DNA from 2 places in the Rhizobium sp. 42MFCr.1 genome. Region 1 is predicted to be linked to the other one. Evidence: riboswitches for the same ligand, from Rfam matches in the RefSeq annotation. Region 1 holds a riboswitch; the other holds the start of a gene.
The links. Region 1 has a riboswitch for cobalamin ahead of cobU (bifunctional adenosylcobinamide kinase/adenosylcobinamide-phosphate guanylyltransferase). Riboswitches for the same ligand answer to the same signal wherever they lie in the genome.
Positions count from the first base shown of each region.

Region 2: linked by a shared signal. The riboswitch ahead of bluB (5,6-dimethylbenzimidazole synthase) and the one ahead of cobU (bifunctional adenosylcobinamide kinase/adenosylcobinamide-phosphate guanylyltransferase) in region 1 are both predicted to bind cobalamin.

Region 1 covers NZ_KB897818.1:39,094-50,514, forward strand. Annotated here, with positions in the region: gene C934_RS0100205 (class I SAM-dependent methyltransferase) at 304-1,104, opposite strand; gene C934_RS0100210 (LysR family transcriptional regulator) at 1,428-2,369, shown strand; gene C934_RS0100215 (entericidin A/B family lipoprotein) at 2,458-2,613, shown strand; gene C934_RS0100220 (hypothetical protein) at 2,621-2,968, opposite strand; gene C934_RS0100225 (glycine betaine ABC transporter substrate-binding protein) at 3,141-4,139, opposite strand; gene C934_RS0100230 (cobyric acid synthase) at 4,660-6,114, shown strand; gene C934_RS0100235 (chloride channel protein) at 6,111-7,901, opposite strand; cobalamin riboswitch at 8,149-8,545, shown strand; gene cobU (bifunctional adenosylcobinamide kinase/adenosylcobinamide-phosphate guanylyltransferase) at 8,675-9,199, shown strand; gene cobW (cobalamin biosynthesis protein CobW) at 9,205-10,254, shown strand; gene cobN (cobaltochelatase subunit CobN) at 10,265-11,421, shown strand, end outside.
Region 2 covers NZ_KB897818.1:167,642-179,062, forward strand. Annotated here, with positions in the region: gene C934_RS0100865 (hypothetical protein) at 1-188, opposite strand, end outside; gene C934_RS0100870 (DUF1003 domain-containing protein) at 322-846, opposite strand; gene C934_RS0100875 (LTA synthase family protein) at 928-2,856, opposite strand; gene C934_RS0100880 (TolB family protein) at 3,074-3,907, shown strand; cobalamin riboswitch at 3,934-4,115, shown strand; gene bluB (5,6-dimethylbenzimidazole synthase) at 4,156-4,845, shown strand; gene C934_RS0100890 (DUF2865 domain-containing protein) at 4,852-5,934, opposite strand; gene C934_RS0100895 (NADP-dependent malic enzyme) at 6,057-8,369, opposite strand; gene C934_RS0100900 (UDP-2,3-diacylglucosamine diphosphatase) at 8,597-9,421, shown strand; gene C934_RS0100905 (MFS transporter) at 9,585-10,805, shown strand; gene dgcA (N-acetyl-D-Glu racemase DgcA) at 10,757-11,421, opposite strand, start outside.

The DNA.
Region 1 (11,421 bases):
CAAGCATCATCGTTTCCGACGCGGCGATTTCAAGTTTTATTTTAGTCATTACTGAAATAGATGGAGGGGAGATCGTCGAGATGAGCGGACAAAGCCCGGTGCTGGTTTGGACAGCGCCGGGCCTCTGCGACTGCAGTTGAGGGAAACGCAGTCAGCGCAACGACAAAGCAAAGCGTGCGTTGCCCACAAGGAACGCCTCCTAGCATCGGATGTTCCGACAATTCGAGGCATTGTCGGACGAGCCGTGTTTTGGTGCGCGCCTTCGCGCGTCGGCACAATGAGAGGCTGCCGTGCGCGTGATATCTACCGTGGCGCCTCGGCGGTGAACACCAGCGCTGACATCGGCCCTTCGATCGGACCTTTGCCGAAAGCCTGCTCGAGAGCCGCCGTGACTCGTGCCACGACGTCGAATTTCGGGTTGCGGGCTTCGATTTCCATGCGGAGCGGGCTGCCCTTGCAGAAGGCGGTTGCGGCGTCCCTTGCCGAGGACGCATGGGCAGTCTTTTCGACCTTGGTGAAAGCGGCCGACTCGAATCCGGCCCGTTCGAGTTCCGAGAGGATCGCCTCGGCATCAAAATAGCTGTGCGGCGTTCGCCGGAAGAAGTCCAGCGGATCTTCTGGAAACAATGCATCCGTCTCAGTCATCATGACCTTTGCGAAGGCGTTGCTCTCGAGGGAGTCCCAGGTGCTGAAGAGGAAGGTCCCTTTCGGCTTGAGTACGCGGAGGATTTCGCGGTAGGCGCGTTGCTTATCGGGAAAGAACATGACGCCGAACTGGCATGTGACGGTGTCAAAGATGTGATCGGGAAAGGGCAGGCTCAACGCGTCAGCCTGTCGCCATGCGATATGCCCGCCAGAATGTCTCAATGCGGCGACATCCAGCATCGCCTGGTTCAAATCGGTGGCGATGATTTGGGCGTGCGGAAGCGCCGACGATATCGCGCGCGTGAGGGCCCCGGACCCTGCTGCGACTTCGAGAACGCGGTGCGGATGAACCGATGCCAGGCGCTGCGCCAGATCGGCGGCATAAGGGTCAAACAGGATCGGCACCAGATACCGATCGTATGCTGCAGGGATATCACCTTGGAAACACGCATCGTTCATCGCGATGGTCCTTACGCTCCGTCGCCGCGCCCGGAGCGTATATTAGAACCTTTCTATGCGTCTTTGAAGCCGTGGCGGCGCTCGCATCTTCAGCGAGGGACGGTCATACCTAGTGCCTGTAGGTCGAGGTCATCAGCGAGATGCCTCGGCAGTCGAGCCAACTGATCTCGTGTGCGATTGCGTGTCTGACGTGAGATCTGACGAGATCTGAATGCGTAGAAGATGTCGAAGATTACAATGAGCGTGTTCATCGCGGCCTCCTTTCATCGGTACTAGCCGCTATGAACCAAGGGTATTGTCGGGTTGACTTTCAATCAAACAAAATGATATGGAAGTCAAATTCAGAAAAATTGAAAGATGTGACGATGAGCATTCCCTTTCGCCGTCCCATTCCTCTGCTTGACAACGACGTGCTGCGCACCTTCGTTGCCATTGCAGAGACCGGCAATTTTTCCACGGCCGCGGAAGCCGTCTATCGGACGCCGTCGGCGGTATCCATGCAGATCAAGAAGCTGGAAGAGCAACTCGGCGCCACGCTGTTTCTGCGTGATGCGCGATCGGTCAGTCTGACCCAGCATGGCGAAGTGCTGCTCTCCTACGCGCGCAACATCCTCGCTCTGTCGAACGAGGCCGTCTCGCGGTTCATCATGCCCGAGCTGAGCGGCGTGGTGCGGCTCGGCGCGCCTGAAGATATCGGCGAACGGCTGCTGCCGAATATCCTGAAAAGCTTCGCCGAGAGTTTCCCGAGCATCATGGTCGATGTCACCATTGACATGAGCATCGGCCTCAAGAAGCGCATGGAAGAGCAGCGCCTGGACCTGGCACTGATCAATTGCGCGACGCGTCCGCTGCCGACGGATGGGGAGATCGTCTTCCGCGAGAGGCTTGTATGGGCCGGTGCCAAATGTGGTACGGCGCACCGCCGCGATCCGCTGCCGATCTCGATCTGGGAGGATGGCTGCATTTGGCGCTCTGAGGCACTGTCTCAGCTTGAGCGAATGAAGCGCGGCTATCGTGTCGCTTTTCTTAGCGGTCACACCATGGCCCAGCGAGCGGCCGTCGTTTCCGACCTCGCGATCGCGCCCCTGCCGCGCTCCTATGTCACTGATGAGATGACAATTCTCGGCGTGCAGGAGGGGCTGCCCGAACTCGGTTCCTTCGACATCAGGCTGCTCACTGCGTCACAGATGAACAACCCGATGCGGGCGGTAGCCGATAGCATCCGCTTTGCCTTTGCGGAAAAAGCCAAGGCCGTAGCGGCTTGACAACTTAGTACGGACCTCTTTTCTTCCTCCGGGGTTTAATGCGCGCGGAGTCGCCCGCGCGTGGACGATTGAAAAGAAGGATTTCGCAATGACGACAATGGCCAAGATCGGCTCCGCCCTCGCAATTCTGCTCGTGCTTTCTTCGTGTGGAAACACAATCCGCGGCATCGGTCGCGACACGGCAAATGCCGTAAACGCGACTCAGGATGCAGGTCGTTCGGTCGGTCGCGCGGCCACCAGGTAAGACGGCGTCAGATCACCGCCGGCGGGTAGGCCCTTTCCAGCCCGCCGGAACGCGAAAGCCCACTCCGGAACGCCGCATAGGCCGGGTGCTGGCTTGATTTCGCTGCCTCCATGAGGCGTATCTGCAGGCGGGCCGGCGCTGCGCCGCCAATCCATTTCCCAAGGCTCTCGAGTTTCAGCGTATTCAGGAATGGCGCGCTCGCGGCATTGTTCAGGTGACGGTGAAGACCATCGATGACGTTCTCGTCCTGTGCCGCATTTTCCATCAGCAGGGAGACGTAGGATTTTTCCTGCTCCTCCAGGCTGGCAAGCTTCGAGGCGATTGTGTCGCGGTCGGGAAACGGGGCGGATGTCATCTTTTTTCTCTTCGTCCGGGCAAGCAGCTTGGCACGATTGGGTGCCGCCGCTTACAGGAAACCGATACCGTCAGAAGACGGCTGCTCCTTTTGCCCGCTCACTCTTGCGCGAATCCTGCGCTGACCGATCGAAGAATATTGTACCGTCTGGTGAGCGATTGCTTTGCTCTTCCTAGAGCCCGGCCTTGACCTTCTGCGCGACATCGGCAGGAACCCATTTGGTCCATAGCGCGGCGTAGTTCTGGAGGAAGTAGACGGTGGCTTCCTCGTTGCTCTTGTGGTTGTCATCCTGCCAGGCGAGCACTTCGTTGATTGTCGTATTGTCCCACGAGCGGAGCTTCAGGTAATCCATGGCCGGTCCGGCACGGTCGGCGAAGGCTTTGGTGACAATCGTAAAGGCCCGTGAGACGGGATAGGAATTCACCTGCGGCCGCGCGCAGCCGGGGACAGATGTGCACTTATCCCATTCTGCCTTGTCATGACCCACGCCGAAGCTCAGGCGCGTCATGTCGTATTTGCCGAGGACGGCCGTGGGTGCCCAGTAATAGCCAAGCCAGCCCTCCTTTTTCTGGAAGGCGTTTGCGATAGAATCATCAAGGTCCTGTGGGCTGCCGGTTTCGATCAACTGAAACCCGCTCTTCTCGGCGTCCAGCGCGCGGAACAGGTTGGATGTCGAAATCTGACAGCTCCAGCCGACGGGGCAACTAAAGACGGCGCCCTGCGATGCATTTCCCTGCGCGGGGAAGAGTTCCGGATGCTTGAGCGCATCCTGTACGCTGCGGATATTGGGGTTAGCGTCGGCGACGAATTTGGGTATCCACCAGCCTTCGACAGCTCCCTCCGAAAGGATTTCCGCCGCCAGGATCAGCCTGCCTTCCTTGACCGCACCGTCGAGTTCTGTGCGGACGGAATTGATCCAGAACTCCGAAGCGATATCCGGCTCACCGTTCTCGTTCATCGACAGGAAGGTCGGCATCGTGTCGCCCGGGACGATTTTGACAGAGCAGCCATAACCCTTCTCAAGAATGAACCTGTCGAAGTTGGCCGCAATACCCGCCGAAGCCCACTTCATTTCAGCGATGGTGACGTTGCCGCATTCGGCAGCCTGCGCAGTCGTAGCGGCCGCACAGATTCCTGCGGCGAGCAGGATCGACGTGCAGAGAGATCTCATTTGCCTTCCTATTCTTGCTGCCCCGCCACAACTAGGCGTTCCGCGTCTTGCGGAGATCTTTATCCTGTTTGTCCGGCTATTGCTGTGGCGCTCGTCTTGATGCCTTGGAATGGCAGCCTACGCGTTCGGCTGTGGAAATCAATCGTTCTTCTGTGCATGAGGCGTGAAGTCTAAGCGTCTGATTTGAAAACGTATTGCCAGCCCCACCAAAAGGTTACCACGAGCGTCCCAAAGCCGGAAAATGCCGAAATTCATCTTTGCTTAGGGAGTTGCTAACCGTCCGGTAACAATGTGGCGGTATCTGTTCTTCCGTGGCGGGGGACACCGCCGCTTCTCCGGATCAGGTAATGCGTCCCGGAGAACGTGAGCTTCGCCGTGTATGGGCGAATGCGCCAGCGTATTTCGGCAGGCCGCGCTACCCTAAGCGGGTGACGTGGCCTTCGCATTTTCGGCGCTTGCGATTGACCACGGCAGAGAGGCCGTTGTAGGCGGGGGTCGGGTTCTCCGGAGTTCCGTGACAATGACCAAGGCCATCATGCTGCAAGGGACCGGCTCCGATGTCGGCAAGACCGTTCTTGTCGCGGGGCTTTGCCGTCTTGCTGCCAATCGTGGCCTTTCGGTCCGTCCCTTCAAACCGCAGAACATGTCGAACAATGCCGCGGTCGCCGACGACGGCGGCGAGATCGGCCGGGCGCAATGGCTGCAGTCGCTTGCCGCGCGTGTGCCGTCCTCGGTGCACATGAATCCTGTATTGCTCAAACCGCAATCCGAATACGGCAGCCAGATCATCGTTCAGGGCAAGGTCTGGGGGCAGGCCAAGGGACGGGACTATCAGAAACTCAAGCCAGCGCTCCTCGACTACGTGATGCAGAGCTTTTCGGCCGTTTCGGCCGGAGCGGATCTTGTGATCGTGGAAGGCGCAGGTTCGCCCGCCGAAATCAATCTCAGGGCCGGCGATATCGCCAATATGGGATTTGCCACCCGTGCCGGTGTGCCTGTCGTGCTTGTCGGCGATATTGACCGCGGGGGCGTGATCGCCTCGCTGGTTGGGACGCATACGATCCTCTCCGAGGACGACCGGGCAATGATATCCGGCTACCTCATCAACAAGTTCCGTGGCGACGTCTCGCTCTTTGATACGGGTATCGATGCGGTGCGCCGCTTCACCGGATGGCCATGCTTCGGTGTCGTGCCGTGGCTCAGGCACGCTTCGCGTCTGCCGGCCGAGGACTCGGTGGCGTTGGAACGCCTCGCACGCGGCGGCACGGGGGCACTCAAGGTCGCCGTGCCGGTCTTTACCCGCATCGCAAATTTCGACGATCTCGACCCCTTGAAGGCGGAGCCGGATGTCGATTTGGTTTTCGTCCGCGCGGGCGAGCGGCTGCCTGCGGACGCGCGGCTGGTGATCTTGCCCGGTTCGAAATCAACGATATCAGACCTGGCTGATATGCGTGCGCAGGGTTGGGATGCCGACATACTGGCCCATGTGAAGCGGGGTGGTCGGGTGATCGGGATTTGCGGCGGCTATCAGATGCTCGGGCGCAAGGTCCATGATCCCCTGGGCATCGAGGGACATGCGGTGGATATGGCGGGCCTCGGGCTGCTTGACGTCGAGACGGAGATGGCGCCTGAAAAGACCGTCCGCAACAGTGTTGCGACAGCAGTGGAGGACGGGTCCCCGCTTTCCGGCTACCAGATCCATCTCGGTGTCACCTCCGGCGAAGACTGCGGCCGGCCGTTCGCGATCGTCGATGGTAGGCCGGATGGCGCGGTATCGGCAGACGGCCGGATTGCGGGAACCTATCTGCATGGGCTGTTCGCCAGCGACATCTACCGTTCTCGCTTGCTGCGCAGCTTTGGCCTTTCGGGCGACACGAATGACTATCGTGCCGGCGTCGAGAAAGCCCTGGACGACGTTGCGGCCGAGCTGGAAGCCTGTCTTGACCGGCGCTGGCTGGACGAACTTCTCGGCTAGATCTCGCCGGATATTTCGCGGCGGCGGCGATCGAGTTCTTCGCTGTAACGGCGCAGCGTATGCGCCTCGCTCAACTGGCCGACGACCTTGCGCTCAATCAGATTGTTGACGACGGCGAGCGCTTCGCTTTCGGTCTTGTCGAAGATGGCGGCTGCCTGCTTGGCGTTCATCTGCGGCTGCAGGAAATCGTTCTTGTAGCGGATGAATTCGCTAAGATCCTTGCCGGTTTCGTCGGTATCGGTCAGGTTCGCGTAAATCTCCGGAACGAGCACGAGGCCGCTGTACTTGCCGGTACCATCGACCAGGACGACCCGCTGCGCCGAGCCGATGGGGAAGCGTTCCTTGAACTCATCGATCGAGAGAGCGGCATTGGCGGTCTTCACATCGGCGCGCATCAGCCGGTCAACCGTTAGGTTGCGGATCCAGCCGACATCGTGCGCGCTGCGAATGCTCTCGCCGCGCAGGTGGAAGCGCCATGTTGCGAAGGAGTAGCCGAAGGTGCTGCGGACGACGAGCGAGGAGGTGATGACCGCCGCCAGCACAAGCGCCGTGATCGGAAAGTCGCCGGTAATTTCGAGAGCAAGGAACGTCATCGTCAGCGGCCCGCCGATGACGGCGACCGCAAGCGAACTCATGCCGACGACCGCGTAGATGACCGGTGTCAGCGTAGCGTGAGCGAAGTAGGGGGCGGAATAGGCGAAGAACTTGCCTACCAGCGCGCCCATGAACAGCGACGCGAAGAACAGACCGCCTCTGAAGCCCGAACCGATCGAGATCGCGGAGGCGAAGGCTTTCAGGAGGAACAGGCCCACGAGCACCGGAATCGCGACGTCGCGCCCGAGGTTGAGGTGGAGCGCGCCATGTCCTGCCGACAGCACCTGCGGTGTGATCAGCGCGAGGAGGCCAACGACGATGCCGCCAAGGGCAGGGCGCAGCGGCGTCGCGATCGAACTCCGGCGAGCCAATTCCTCGATCCAGGCAACGCCCTGCATGATCATGATACCGACACCCGCACAGAATGCGCCGAGCAGGAGAGCCGGGACGTAATCAGCCGGCATGACCGTACCGAATTCGCCAACGTCGATCAGGAAATCGCTGCCACCGAGCAGCCGAGCCACCAGCGTCGAAACCAGCGCAGAAACCACAACCGGCGTTAGAGAGACGATGGTGTACGAGCCGATGATGAGCTCGAAGGCGTAGAATGCGCCGGTCAGCGGGGCATTGAAGGCAGCGGCAATCGCACCCGCTGCGCCGCACCCAACGAGAACGCGCAGGTCCGAGCGGCGAAGCTGCAGCTTCAGCCCGAGCTTCGAGGCCAGTCCGGCCGCCAGCTGCGTGTAGCCGGCTTCCAGGCCGACGGAGGCCCCGAAACCATTAGAAATAAGATTTTGGACTGCGACCAGAATGCTATCGGTGAGAGATAGCCGACCGCCATGCAGTGCGTTCGCCTCGATCGGATCCACCATCGGCTTCTTGCGGGTCTTGGCAAGCACGAACAGCAACAGACCCAGGAGAATGCCGCCGCAGACCGGCGCCGTCAGCAACAGCAGCTTGTTGTCGATCTGCGACGAACTCAGTCTCTCGACGTCGCTGATTCCGAAGATCAGGCTGTGCATTTCGCGGGAAATGAGACCCATACCGGTCACTGCCAAACCCGATATGACACCGACGATCGCGCCGGCGATGACCATCCCCATCTCGCTGCGGCGCAGCAGGGCGCGCATCCGCCCGATATCGAGAAGGGTATGAAACGGACCGAAGCGGCGAATATCGATTTTGAGGAGCATGGCAGGAAAACTAGGCGGGCGCAGGCGCGTTCAAGTGCGAGGAAGGGAGGGGCAAATCAGTGGCGCGACCCGCTTGCGATGCAATTGCGGCAAAAGACCGGCGCGGACAGTAACTATTTATCACGTAAGCCACTGATAAAAGACGATAAATCTTGTAGAGTAGGTCGACTTGACAGCGTTTCGCGGCGATGACGGCAATCTTAGGAGCGACGGCTTTTGATTGACTTCAGGAGTGGCCTTGCCTAACGATGACGCCATAACGGATGGTTCCGGACCGGTTGAATCGGTGCGGATGAAAAGGGAATATGAAGCGGTGGACCCAATTCGGGCACCGTCATCAGAGCCGACCCCGCGACTGTAGAGCGGTCAGGGTTTTCCGTCCGGCGTTGGTTTCGCGTGGCTGACAGCCTGCAAGGGTGCAGGCGGGCTGTGCGAAAGTGGCGACGGAAAAGTCACTGGCAGTGTATCATGATCAACCGGGGCAGGACGCCTCTTACGTCTACGAATCGTCCGCCTTTTCATGAAATGCAGCCGGGAAGGCGAGGAAGATCCGCTGGCACGATCTGGGGCGACCGGTTTCCGGTTTGCCCCGATCGCGGCCAAGACCCGCGAGCCAGGAGACCTGCCAACTGTGCCGGGCGAAAAGCCCATTCCTGGGTGATGCCCGCTGCCAGCACGGAGGTTGTCATGGCTGAAAGACAGATTTGCCGGCTGCGCTCCGCAGTCGTTCCGGTCTCTCGCGGAAGGCTTCCGAAGATCGGTCAGCGTTTTCCATGAGCCCGATATCATCAGGCGCGACTTTCATCCTGGGCGGCGCGCGCTCGGGCAAATCGCGTTTTGCCGAGCAACTGGTCGTCTCGAGCGGCCTGGAGCACCATTACGTGGCGACCGGTCGGGCTTGGGACGACGAGATGCGCGCCCGGATCGACAAGCACAAAGCCGATCGCGGCGATCTCTGGCATACCCATGAAGAGCCGCTGGATCTTGTCGGCTGCCTGCGGGCGATCGATGGCGAGAAGCGGGCAGTTTTGGTGGATTGCCTGACGCTTTGGATCACCAATCTGATGATGGAAGACCGCGACATAGGGGCGGAATTTGCCTCGCTTGTGGCGTATCTGCCGACGGCACGAGCCCGTCTCGTCATCGTTTCCAATGAGGTCGGTCTCGGTATCGTGCCGGAAAACCGCATGGCGCGGGAGTTTCGGGACCATGCCGGCCGTCTGCATCAAATGATCGCGGCCGAGGCCGTGGATGTGTATTTTATCGCGGCTGGACTGCCGTTGAAGATGAAGGGTTGAATTTCATGAACCAGCAGAAAATTCCGGCGACCGTGATCACGGGTTTCCTCGGCGCCGGCAAGACGACGATGATCCGCAATCTGCTCTCCAATGCCAACGGTAAGAAGATCGCGCTTATCATCAACGAATTCGGCGATCTCGGCGTCGACGGCGACGTGCTCAAGGGCTGCGGCGCGGAGAACTGCACCGAGGATGACATCATCGAGCTCACCAATGGCTGCATCTGCTGCACGGTTGCCGACGACTTCATTCCGACGATGACCAAGCTTCTGGAGCGCGAACAGCGCCCCGACCATATCGTTATTGAAACATCCGGTCTCGCGCTGCCGCAGCCGCTCGTTGCGGCGTTCAACTGGCCTGATATCCGCACGCAGGTCACCGTCGATGGCGTCGTTACCGTTGTCGACAGCGCCGCCGTTGCCGCGGGCCGCTTCGCGGACGATCACGATGCCGTCGAGGCTCGTCGGGTCGAAGACGAGTCGCTCGACCATGAGAGCCCGATCGAGGAGCTTTTCGAGGACCAGCTGACCTGCGCCGATCTGATCGTACTCAACAAGACCGACCTTCTCGACACCGCCGGCCTTGGTCGCGTGCGCGATGAGGTTGCTTCCCGTATCGCTCGCAAGCCTGTCATGATCGAGGCGCGCAATGGCGAGGTTCCGGCAAGCGTGCTGCTCGGGCTCGGCGTCGGTACGGAAGACGATGTGGTCAATCGCAAGTCCCACCATGAACTCGAACACGAGGACGGCGTGCCGCACGATCATGACGAGTTCGACAGCTTCGTGGTCGAGCTTGGTCCTGTTGCCGATCCGGCAGCCTTCGTGGATGCGCTGAGGGGCATCATCGGGGAACATGACGTGCTGCGGCTCAAGGGCTTCATCGATGTTCCCGGCAAGCCGATGCGCCTGCAGTTGCAGGCGGTCGGCAGCCGGATCGACCACTATTTCGATCGCGCCTGGGCGCCGGGCGAAGCACGCGGCACCCGTCTTGTCGTCATCGGCTTGCACGAGATGGACGAAGCGGCGGTGCGCAAGGCGATCGAAGCGCTGGCATAAGGGAAGACCGATGCATCTGCTTCTGGCACAGCAGGGAACAATCAGTGACGCCGAGGAGGCGATCGATCTCGGTCAATCGCCCGGCGATGTCCTGTTCCTGTCGGCTGCCGATACCGAGCTTGCCGCGATAGCCGCCGCTTATGACGAACCGTCGGCCGGCTTCTCGCTGCGGCTGGCAAGCCTGATGAGCCTGAAGCATCCAATGTCGGTCGATGCCTATATCGAGCGGACGGCCCGCCACTCCAAGCTAATCGTCGTGAGGGCGCTGGGTGGCGCCAGCTACTTCCACTATGCGCTGGAGGCGCTCCATACGGCGGCAGCTCGATCTGGCGCGTTCATCGCCGTGCTGCCCGGAGATTCGAAGTCCGATGCGGGGTTGACACCATTTTCGAATGTACCGCTTGAAGACCTGAACGCCCTTTGGGCCTATCTCATCGAAGGCGGCGATGCCAATTCGCGGGCGTTTCTGGACTATGCCGGTGCGATGCTCTCGGGAACTGAAAAGCCGGAAGCGGCATCGCCGCTGATGAAGGCTGGGATCTGGTGGCCGGGCAAGGGCGTCGTCGGCGTCGAAGAGTGGAGGTCGGCGTGCGACGAACGGGTGCGCTTCGTACAGGGAGTGTCACAAACGCCTGTGGTCGCGGTCAGCTTCTATCGCGCGCTCGTGCAAAGCGGAGAGACCAAGCCTGTCGAAGCCTTGATCGATACGCTGCTGGCTGAAGGCATCCGGCCGCTGCCGGTGTTTGCTTACAGCCTCAAGGATCCTGTCTCGAAGGGCATTCTCGAAAGTGTTTTTAACGCCATCAAGCCCGAGGTGGTGATCAATACGACAGGCTTTGCCGTGTCTGCGCCTGGTGCGGATCGCGAGCAGACCGTGCTCGAGGCGAACGACGCGGTGGTGCTTCAGGCGATCTTTTCGGCGTCGTCGCGCCAAGCGTGGGCCGCTTCCTCGCAGGGGCTCTCCGCACGCGACCTTGGAATGAATGTTGCGCTGCCGGAGGTTGACGGACGGGTGCTTGCCCGAGCGGTTTCATTCAAGTCGGCATCGCGCTACGACGCGCGCGTCGAGGCCAATATTGTCGGCAGCGAGCCGGATATCGAGCGGATGCGCTATACAGCGCGGCTTGCAGCCAACTGGGCCAATCTGCGGACGACACCCGTCGGCAA
Region 2 (11,421 bases), 130 kb from region 1:
TCTCGTCCGGCATGCATGGCAAACAGCGTTTGCGTCATTAGCCACTTTTGGTGCGAGGCGGCGAGGCGGGCAAGGCGAGGAGCGCGCTTGTGAATGTCGATAAGGTGGAGTGCGATCTGGCGTTCGATCGACAGAAACAGAGGGTGATGAAGGATTTCGTCGCGTGTATGCAGTCGGCCAGTGAGCATCGTATCGTATTGTCGGATCGGATTGGTTCCCGTTGCTCCTCCAACATTTGCGTCGATGTTTCAATGCGGGACTTGGTTAGCGGATCGTTAATCGATTGGTATAGTTAAATTCAAGCGATCCCGGATCCTTCGATCAACTGGGCAGACGCTGGTTCAAACGCTCGATGTCTTCGCGCAATGCTGCAATTTCGGTGAGCACGCGCATGTCAATCTTCTGATGCAGGGATAGAACTTCCAGTTCTGCTTTGAGATTGACCTCATAGTCTTTTGCCGCCTCGAAACGATCGCGCTCCGCCTGGCGGTTTTGCGACATCATGATGATCGGAGCCTGGATCGCCGCCAGCATCGAAAGCACGAGATTGAGGAAAATGAACGGATAGGGATCGAAGGCGCGCGTCAGCAATACAATGGTGTTTACAACGCACCAGAAGACCAGGAAGAGCAGGAAAGCAATAATAAAGCTCCACGAGCCGCCAACACGCGCAATCGTATCTGCCAAGCGCTGGCCGGAGGAAGATTCGGCTTGAAGAGCGGCATTGATATCGGTCGAGATTATCTTCCGCTCGTGCGCCTTCGCGAGAACGCGCCTTTCGATCTCGCCGAGTTCGTCGGCCGGCTTGTCGAAGTGATGGTGGATGAGGTCCGATAGGTTATGCATGGCCGACTCCGAATGCTAGATCGCTCGCGCGCCAGTATTCCGTAATGTTTTCAAATTGCAATGCGGGCTTGTGCCGCTTTTCTATGTGCCTTGCGCATAGAGCCAGGCATGCTGCGGGAAGAACCGCTCGAGCGTCTGAGCCTTGCCGAACATGATGTCATGCTGGAGGTATCGATAGTCCCGGACGAGGGGATCGAGGTTCTTCGGCTTCAGGACCCAATCGGGAGATGCCGTGTTGTCGCGGGCAATGAGCTGATATCGGTCGATGACGCTGTACTTCTTCTGCACGCGGCCGAGGAAGCCCGTGTAGTAGGGATGCTCGAAGCCGGCGAACTTCAGGAGGTGGTACGAAAGCAGTGAGGGGCTGATGGTGCCGACATCCTTCTTGCTGCCCTTCTTGTTCGACCAGATGACGAGCGGGGTCTCGTGTTCCTGCTTCATGACGCTCACTGATGCCTTGCGGGTGGCAACCTGGTCCGGCATGTAACCGGTCGCCATGTAGACATTGCCGAGCGGGGGCAGGTGGTCGCCCCACTGCACGATGATCGTTTCGCGGTCGCGCTTTTCTGCCCAATCCATCAGCATCTTGAGGCTGTCGTCGGCTTCCTTGACACCCTGCGTATAGGTGCCAAGGGTGGCGCGGTCGGCATCGTTCAGGTTGCCCTTGATGTCGATAGTGTTGTGGGCGTAACGGTTCGGTTCGTAGGGGCCATGTCCCTGCAAGGTGACACCAAAGAAGAAGAACGGGCGATCCATGCCGTCAGCCTCGTTCATGATCTCCTTCATAAGCGACTCGTCCGAAGCGAAGATGCCTCGCTTTTCCATGGGAGGCAGGGTTTCTTCGGAGCGGAACTGCTCGAAGCCGAAGTCCTTGTAAACTTCGTTGCGATTCCAGAACCAGCCGCTGAACGGATGAAGCGACCGCGCCGCGTAACCTTCGCCACGGAAGAACGTGGCGAGCGAGGGAACATCACGACGAATGTATTGCTGGTAGGGAATGCTGCCGTATGGCAGGAAGGCGTTGGAGAAACCTGTCAGCGCCTCGAATTCGACATTGGCGGTCATGCCGCCAAACTCCGGCGAGAAGACATAGCCGGACTGCTCTGCACGGATCGTCGGCATAGGATCTGGCGACAGGCTCAGCGTCTTCAGGCGGGTCGGATCCCAGAATGACTCGCTCATCAGCATGATCACGTCGGGCTTTTCGCGTGGCCCGCTGAGGTAGCCGTAGTTGCGGCCGGGGATGGCGTCGAGCGCCTCTGTACCGAAGCCGACAGGCGCTGCCACGTCTGCCATCGGAATGTTGAAGATGAAGGCGAGGATGAAGCCGTTGCTGCGGTAGTTTTCCTTCTGGTCCCACATCATCGGAACCACCTGCAGGCGGTCACGGATGAAGGAATATTGGGAATAGTCCATCAAGGACCCGAAAGCCGCGATAACGGGCAGGCCGACGCAAAGCCGGCGGACGCGAGAGGCCCTTGGGAGCTTTGGGAAGTTGCGCCAGGCGAAGCGCCAGAGGAAGACAATCGCGGTAACGGACAAGACGATGCCGACAAGCATCGCAACGGCCGTCCAGGGGCGGTCGCGCACCATCACAGGGAGCAGTTCCATGATCTGCCGCCCGAAAAGGACGTCCGATGGATAAAGCGGGTCCGAAAGGTAGTGCTGCTTCTGGTTGGATACGATGGCGGGGACGATCACAAGCGGAAGAACGATCAGCGCCGAAATGAACCGCCGGCCCAGGACTGCATCGAGCGACAGCATCAGGACAGTCAACATCACAACCGTCGTCATCCCCGGACGCACAGGCGATGTCAGGAATTCGCGGACGTCGGCCAACCCATCGCGGGCAATGATCTCCACAGTGGCGGTGGCAAGGAGCGCAAGCAGGGCACAAAAAGCAACGCTGAGTGCGGTGCGTAGGGCGGGCGACCGAGCGCTTCCCCCGAAATCGGTGGAAAGCGACGCAAAACGCGCTGCCGCTGCAGACCTCATTACCAACGCGATCAACTGGAAAACTCCGACGTCATAGAAGCTTCGTCGAACTGTCACATCTTCGTCATGAATGCTAGATGAACCGTTAGGTTTCCTGCATTTGTGATCGGTGGATAAAACGCCCATCACGCAGGAACTACCTCCAGAGCAGATTCTCGGTCAGGCGCATTTGCTTGTGCTGAGTGGCGAGCCGTCGTAGGTCTGGCGGATTCGATGCTTAGGAGGATTCAGATTGCGCAGTTCCGTTGAGATCTACAGCATCAGGACAGGCGAGGCGCGCGTCGTCTGGCAAACCACGCAACTCGTTGAGGCGCCGAATTTTTCGCCGGATGGGACCTATCTGCTGTTGAACGGCGACGGACTCCTCTACCGTCTCGCACTTGATGGTTCGAGCAAGGTCGGCAAGGTCGATACCGGCTTTGCGACGACCTGCAACAACGACCACGGCATTTCGCCCGATGGCCGCCAGATCGTCATCTCCGACAAAACCGAGTTCGGGAAGTCGACGATTTATGTGCTGCCGGCCGAAGGTGGTACGCCGCGGCTGGTGACGCAAAATCGGCCATCCTATTGGCACGGCTGGTCGCCCGACGGGAAGCAACTCGCCTATTGTGGCATCCGCAACGATTTGTTCGATATCTACACGATCTCCGTTGACGGCGGCGAAGAAAAGCGGCTGACCCACGGCGAGGGACGCAATGACGGGCCGGACTATTCCGCCGACGGTCAATGGATCTACTTCAATTCTAGCCGCACCGGCCTCATGCAAATCTGGCGAATCCATCCCGATGGGACCGGTCTCGAGCAGGTCACCAGTGACAACTATGGGAACTGGTTTGCCCATCCGTCGCCCAACAACGACAAGGTTCTGATCCTTTCTTACGATCCTGATGTGTTCGACCATCCACGCGATCTCGATGTTCGCCTGCGGCTGATGGACATGGACGGCGGAAACCTGACGATGCTCTTCGATCTCTTCGGCGGGCAGGGAACGATCAACGTGCCCAACTGGTCGCCGTCAGGTGATGAGTTCGCCTATGTGCGCTACTTTCCCGTCTCGGATTAAGGGATTGCGTCGGCCAGGGTTTATGGGCATAGACGCGTCCGTCGGGTGCCCGCCGCGGGCGGGAGAATCGGGAATTCGGTGAAAGACCGAAACGTGCCCAACGCTGTAAGGCTGACGGCTGCCGCAAAGAGCCACTGGTCCAGTACCGGGAAGGCGCGGCAGTCGGATGACGCCAAGTCAGAAGACCGGCCCGACACCATAGACTGACCCGCGTGGACGGCGGGCGGTTGTGTTGTTGGGGATTGACGATGCGACCAGACCATTCAGGCTCCCTGTCGGGAGCCGCAGCCTTTTCGACCGAGGAACGCGACGCCGTCTACAGGGCTATTTCGACGCGACGCGACGTGCGTTCCGAGTTTCTCCCGGATGCCATACCGGACGACGTCGTCAAAAGGCTTCTGACGGCCGCGCATCACGCGCCGTCCGTTGGGTTCATGCAGCCCTGGAATTTTATCCTGGTGCGCGATGACAAGGTGAAGGAGGCCGCGTGGCAGGCCTTCAATCGCGCCAACCGCGAGGCCGGCGAGATGTTTGAAGGCGGGCGGCAACAGCTCTATCGCTCGCTGAAGCTTGAGGGCATCCGAACCGCACCGCTCAGCATCTGCGTGACCTGCGATCCGGACCGCTGCGGCGATGTCGTTCTTGGCAGGACGCACAATCGGCGGATGGATTCCTACTCCACGGTCTGCGCCGTGCAGAATCTGTGGCTCGCCGCCCGAGCCGAAGGCGTGGGGGTCGGCTGGGTGAGTATCTTTCACGAGTCCGATATCAAGGACATCCTCGGTGTTCCTGATCGGGTCGAGATCGTTGCCTGGCTCTGCGTCGGCTATGTCGACCGGCTCTATGACCAGCCGGAACTCGCCGTCAAAGGATGGCGCCAGCGATTGGTGCTGGAGGAACTGGTGTTTACGGATCGCTGGGACAATCCAGCGGACTGAGGGCGGCTATTGCTGCTGCGGCTGAGGGCCCGGCTTTGCCGGATGCTTGAGGTCGATTGTGCCTTGGTCGCCGGCTAAGAATTGCGGACCGATCTGGCGCACCTTGTTGGTCGCCGGATCATATGGCCTGTCCGGCACCTGAGGCTGCGGTGCAGCCGGGGCGGCGACCTTGCTCGCTGGCTCGGGCTTCTTGGTTTCGATCGTGGTGATCGATCCTTGTTGCGGCGGTTCGCTGATCGATTGGCTTTTTCGCATCCGCTCATAGTAGGCGTTGAGGTCGCAGCTGCAGGATGATTTTTCGCCGGGTTTGCGGTTCTTGTAGGCGAAAGCGTTCGGCATTGCGCTGTAAGGAGCGCCCGTCGCCGCCGATATCATCTGTGAAGTCTCAGTGCTGGAGACGTCATGATAAAAGAGCTCGGTGTCGATGCCGGGACACATCTTCGAGCAGGTGTCGGCATCGCGGGCGAAGTCCTGCGAGGTTGCATTCGAGCTTAACGGAAAAAAGCCACCGTCGCAGGTGCGCACACAGACGGTATTGAGATGAGAGGGCGTCGACATGCCGGGGAGGTATCGGCGCTGGCCGGGATCGCCACCCGGCGGTACGAAGGTGTCGTTTCGCAGCGCCTGATCTTCAATGCTTGGAGGCGGTGCATATCCATCGCCGCTGTCGGCGGGCCACTGTTCCTCGTTGCAGCCATTGTCATCGAGCGCCGCAAGAAGCTCGTTTCGCGTGCGGACATCCTCGCTTTGGCCACGCAGCTCGTCGCGCCGCTGCTGCAGATAACGGATGTTGCCGACCATTTTGCTCTCCGCGCGCTCAAGCTCCCCGCAATAGCCGTCATCGTCGCCGATCACGACCATGCTGCCGCTTGTGCAGCCGTTCTGACGGAGATCGCTACGGACCTTGCGAAGCTCAAGGTTCTGTTCGGCGATGGCGCTGGCGAATTTGCGCACCTCGGGCGTGCTGCCGATGATTTGCGGCAGATCGGCAAGGCGGGCACGCAGGTCTCCGCAGATCGCCGGCACCTGGGCATGGGCCGGGCCGATCAACACAAGTGCGGCTGCGAATGACAGAATCCAGCGGTTCAAGGCATCGTCCCATCGGTGAGCAGGTCGTAAGGCGCGGCGTCCCGCCGCGCCTCCATTGCTAGCCCGTTTGTCTTAACAGGCTGCAGTCGGAATCTTAGCGCATTTTCTCGATCGGCCGCAAATCACGCCGGCTGTGAAGCCTCGACGACGGCGAGGGCAGCCATGTTGACGACACCGCGGGAGGTCACCGAGGGCGCCAGGATGTGCGCCGGCAGCGCAGCGCCCAGCAGGATCGGCCCTACATGCAAGCCGTCGATCATCGATTTCACGACGCCGAGGGTGATGTTCGCCGAATCCAGGTTCGGGAAGACCAGCAGGTTCGCTTCGTCATGCAGGGTCGTGTCGGGCATGACGCGCTTGCGCAGGGCGTCGGAGATCGCGCTCTCGCCATGCATCTCGCCGTCGACTTCAAGCTCCGGGGCTGCTTCGCGAACGAGCTTGAGAGCAGCACGCATCTTCGTCGCGCTCTCGGATTCACGCGAGCCGAAATTCGAGTGGGAAACGAGGGCCACGCGCGGCGTAATGCCGAAGCGCTTGATTTCCTCGGCGGCGAGAACCGCGGACTCGGCGATTTCTTCCGCAGTCGGATTGAAGGTGACGTAGGTGTCCGTGAAGAACGTGGCTCCGCGCTGCGAGATCAGCAGGCTGAGTGCCGAGAAGTCGCAGACGTCATGCCGCTTGCCGATGATCTGGCGAACGTCGCGCAGATGTTTCTCGTAACGGCCTTCCAGGCCGCAGATCAGAGCGTCGGCTTCGCCGCGCTTCAGCGCCAGCGCGCCGATGACGGTCGTGTTGGTACGAACGATCGTGCGGGCGGCCTCCGGAATGACGCCGCGACGCCCGACCAGCGAGAAGTAGAGATCGACATATTCGCGGAAGCGCGGATCGTCTTCCGGGTTGATGACGTCGAAATCCGAAAGCGGGCGGATGCGCAGGCCGTAGCGCTGGAGGCGCGTTTCGATGACCTGCGGGCGGCCGATCAGGATCGGTTCGGCAATGCCTTCTTCCAGCAGCACCTGCGCGGCGCGCAGCACGCGTTCATCCTCACCTTCCGAGAAGATGACCCTCTTGCGCTCGGCATTCTTCGCCGCAGCAAAGATCGGTTTCATGATGAAGCCCGAACGGAAGACGAAACGATTGAGCTGGTCGAGATAGGCGTCGAAATCGGTGATCGGACGCAGGGCGACACCGCTTTCGGCGGCAGCCCTCGCGACCGCCGGGGCGATCCGCAGGATCAGGCGCGGGTCGAAGGGCGAAGGGATCAGGTAGTTCGGGCCGAAGACCGGCGTTTCGCCCGAATAGGCGCGGGCGGCGACGTCGGACGGCTCCTCCCGCGCAAGTGCCGCGATGGCGCGCACGGCAGCCATCTTCATTTCTTCGTTGATGGTGACCGCGCCGCAATCCAAAGCACCCCGGAAGATGTAGGGGAAGCAAAGAACATTGTTCACCTGGTTCGGGAAGTCGGAGCGACCGGTGCAGATCATTGCATCGGGGCGGGCAGCGCGGGCGAGATCGGGCATGATCTCCGGCGTCGGATTGGCGAGCGCCATGATCAGCGGGTTTTCGGCCATCTGCGCCAGCAGTTCCGGCTTCAGCACGCCGGCGGCAGACAAGCCAAGGAATACGTCGGCGCCACCGATGTTTTCCGCAAGCGTGCGCGTGTCGCTCTTTTGGGAGTAGACGCTCTTCCACTTGTCCATCAACTCTGTACGGCCTTCGTAGACCAGGCCTTCGATGTCGTGGACCCAGATATTCTCGCGTTTGGCGCCCAGCGTGACGAGGAGGTTGAGGCAGGCGAGGGCAGCGGCACCCGCGCCCGAAGCGACGATCTTGACCTCGTCGATCTTCTTGTTGGCCAGTTCCAGGCCATTGAGGATCGCCGCAGCGACGATGATGGCCGTGCCATGCTGGTCGTCATGGAAAACCGGGATCTTCATGGTCTTGCGGAGGCGGCGCTCGATCTCGAAACATTCCGGCGCCTTGATGTCCTCGAGATTGATGCCGCCGAAGGTCGGCTCGAGCGAGGCGACGGTCGAGACCATCTGATCGACACTCGTTGCATCGACCTCGATATCGAAGACATCGATGTTGGCAAACTTCTTGAAGAGGACGGCCTTACCCTCCATGACCGGCTTTGATGCCAGCGGACCGATATTGCCGAGGCCGAGAACGGCCGTACCGTTGGAAATGACCGCTACGAGATTTGCGCGCGAGGTATAGTCGGCGGCCGTCTCGGGATTGTCGCGGATGGCGAGACAGGGTGCTGCGACGCCGGGGGAATAGGCCAGCGCCAGGTCGCGCTGGTTGCCGAGCGGCTTGATTGCCTGGATTTCAAGCTTGCCCGGACGCGGATAGCGATGGAAGTAGAGCGCCTGCTCGTCGAGGCTTCCACCTGCCAAATTCTTTTCCGTCTTGGACTTTTCGTGATGATCCATCATCGCCTCCGGCTGCCGCATGCTGTCTTTGAACTGCCTTCAATACATCAAACGGGATGGTCGAACAGTCGGAATTTCCGTTCGAAATGCGAAAACAGCGCAAATCTGCCGTGGGGGGAGCGCAGGTCTGTAGAGACCGGGAAAATCGGGCGTGACAACCGGATGTCATCTTCCTGAAACACGACTCTGGTTTTGGAAGGTCAGGTGAACCATGGGACACGAGCAGGATGCTTGTGAGGGACAATATGGATACGCGGCACTTCCGTACGCTTTTCATTTCCGATGTGCATCTCGGCTCCAAGGCCGCGAAGGTGGACTTCCTGTTGGATTTTCTCAAGCATCACGAGGCCGATACCATCGTCCTCGTCGGCGATATCATCGATGGCTGGCGACTGAAGCGCAGCTGGTACTGGCCGCAGGATTGCAACGACGTGGTCCAGAAGCTGCTGCGCAAGGCGCGCAAGGGCACGCGGGTGGTTTATATCCCCGGCAATCACGACGAATTCCTTCGTGACTTTCCAGGCACCCATTTCGGTGGCATCGAGGTTGCCGAGCGCATCATGCACGAAGCGGCCGACGGCAAGAAGTACCTCGTGCTGCATGGCGACGAGTTCGACGTCGTGGTGCGCAACGCCCGCCTGCTCGCCTATCTCGGCGACTGGGCATACGACATGGCGATCATAATCAATATTGGCCTAGCAGCAATCCGTCGCCGGATGGGGATGCCGTACTGGTCGTTTTCCGCATGGGCCAAGCTTCAGGTGAAGCATGCAGTCAACTTCATCGGCGAGTTCCAGCGCGTCGTTGCCGACGAAGCCCGTAAGCACGGTGCGGACGGCGTGATTTGTGGCCACATTCATCACGCTGTCATGGAAGACATGGACGGGATCCGTTACATCAACACTGGAGACTGGGTCGAAAGCTGTACGGCGATCGCCGAGCATCAAGACGGCGCCTTTGAATTGATCGAATGGCGTTCCATGAGCGGTACGCAGGCGGTCCCGATGGCGATCGGGCATCGCGAAAAGGACGTCGCCCGGCAAGCCGCTTAGGCGCAATCTCCCAAGCCAGCAATTCAATGCATCAGTTTAGCCCGTTGTGTCTTTGCGACAGGCCCTATTTATTTTTTTAAACGTTTCAATCGGGCAATTTCTTGCCATAGTCGCCCTTAGGTTGACGTGATAGGCAGCGTTCAGTTTCCTGCAGGTCCACCTAATGATTCCCGCTCAAAACCCTCAGACAGGCGAGGGCGCCCCGCCGCGCTTTCGGCTTCTCAGTGCCCTGTCTTACTGCGCGCCCCTGCTCGTCAATGGCGTTGCGTTGCCCTTCTTTCCGATGTGGCTTGCACAGCACGAATTCAACGACCACGAGATCGGCGTCATCCTCGCGGTGCCGATGGTCGTGCGCGTGCTCGTCGCCCCGATCGTGGCGATGTATGCCGACCGGATGAGGGAGCGAGCGGATGTGCTGCTGTTTTCCGGAGTCCTGTCGCTGCTGACAGCCATCGCGCTCTACTGGACGAACACATTCTGGCCGGTGCTGATCGTCTACACGATCCAGGGAGCGACCTTTGCCTGTTATGTCCCGGTTGTCGAATCGATCGTGATCTCCGGAGTGCGGCGCTGGGGTCTGGATTACGGCTCCATGCGGGTATGGGGGTCGGTAGCGTTCATCGTCTCCACTCTGATCGGCGGGCAGCTGATCGGGCATTGGGGTGGCGAGATGGTGTTGCCTGTCATGACCTTTGGCTTTGTTATGACTGTTGTGATGGCTATCTATTGTCCCCGGATCGGCCCGACGCGCAGGCGCGGGATACCTGTCGATATCTCGGCTGCAACGGGGAGTTCTCTGCGCCAGCCCCATTTGTTGGCGTTGCTGATCGGGGTCGCAATCCAGCAGTCAAGCCACGCGGTGCTGCAGGCCTTCGCATCCCTCTACTGGCGAGAACTCGGCTTTTCCGGCACCGAGATCGCCGTTTTGTGGAGTGCTGGCGTTGCGGCCGAAGTGACCGTCTTCTTTCTTTCCCGCCGGCTGAACCGCCGGTTCAGCGCCTGGACGCTAATCCGGTTCGGGGCGGCGGTCAGCGTGTGTCGCTGGATTCTGTTCCCGATGCATTGGGGGTTCTGGGGCTTCTTCCTGCTTCAGTGCATGCATTCCTGCACCTATGCGTTCGTGCATACGGGCGTGCAGACACGTATCGTCGCCTCGGTGCAGGAGACGCAGGAATCGTCGGCGCAGGGCGCGTATTTCTTCTACAACGGCATGTTCATGGGGCTGATGACCATCGCCTCCGGTTACATCTACGCTTGGCTCGGCCTCGCAAGCTACTACGTGATGGCACTCGTCGCCCTGACCGGTCTCGGGCTGGTTATCGCGGCTTACTATCTTCAGCCCCAGAGCGTCGTTTCCGGCGGGAAAACGAGAGAGGCCGTATAACGCAGTCCCGGTTCGCGGTCGCGAGCAAGCAGCAGCGGTCCATCGAGGTCGACGAACTCGGCGTCCTGGGCCAGCAGCACGGCTGGCGCCATTGCCAGCGACGTGCCGACCATGCAGCCGACCATGATCTTGAAATCAAGGCGTTGCGCCTCTTTCTTCATCACAAGCGCCTCCGTGAGGCCACCCGTTTTGTCGAGCTTGATATTGATCGCGTCGTAGCGGTCGCGAAGGCTGGCGAGGTCCCCGGTATGGTGGACGCTTTCATCCGCGCAAACGAGGACGGGACGACGGATCTCCGCCAGAAATTCATCCTTGCCGGCCGGCAGCGGCTGTTCGACCAAGGCGACGCCCATATCGGCAGCGATGCGCAGATGATGCTCAAGCGTTTCGTCAGGCCAGCCCTCATTGGCATCGAGGATGATCGCCGCATTGGGCGCTGCCTCGCGAACCGCGCGGATACGGCTTTCGTCATCGCCGGTGCCGACCTTGACCTTCAGGAGGGCCCGATCGGCGTTTGCGCGCGCCTGTGCAGCCATGACGTCAGGTTCGCCGAGCGAGATCGTGAAGGCGGTCGTCAGCGGCTGCGGCTGCGCCAGGCCAAGCGCCATGATCACGG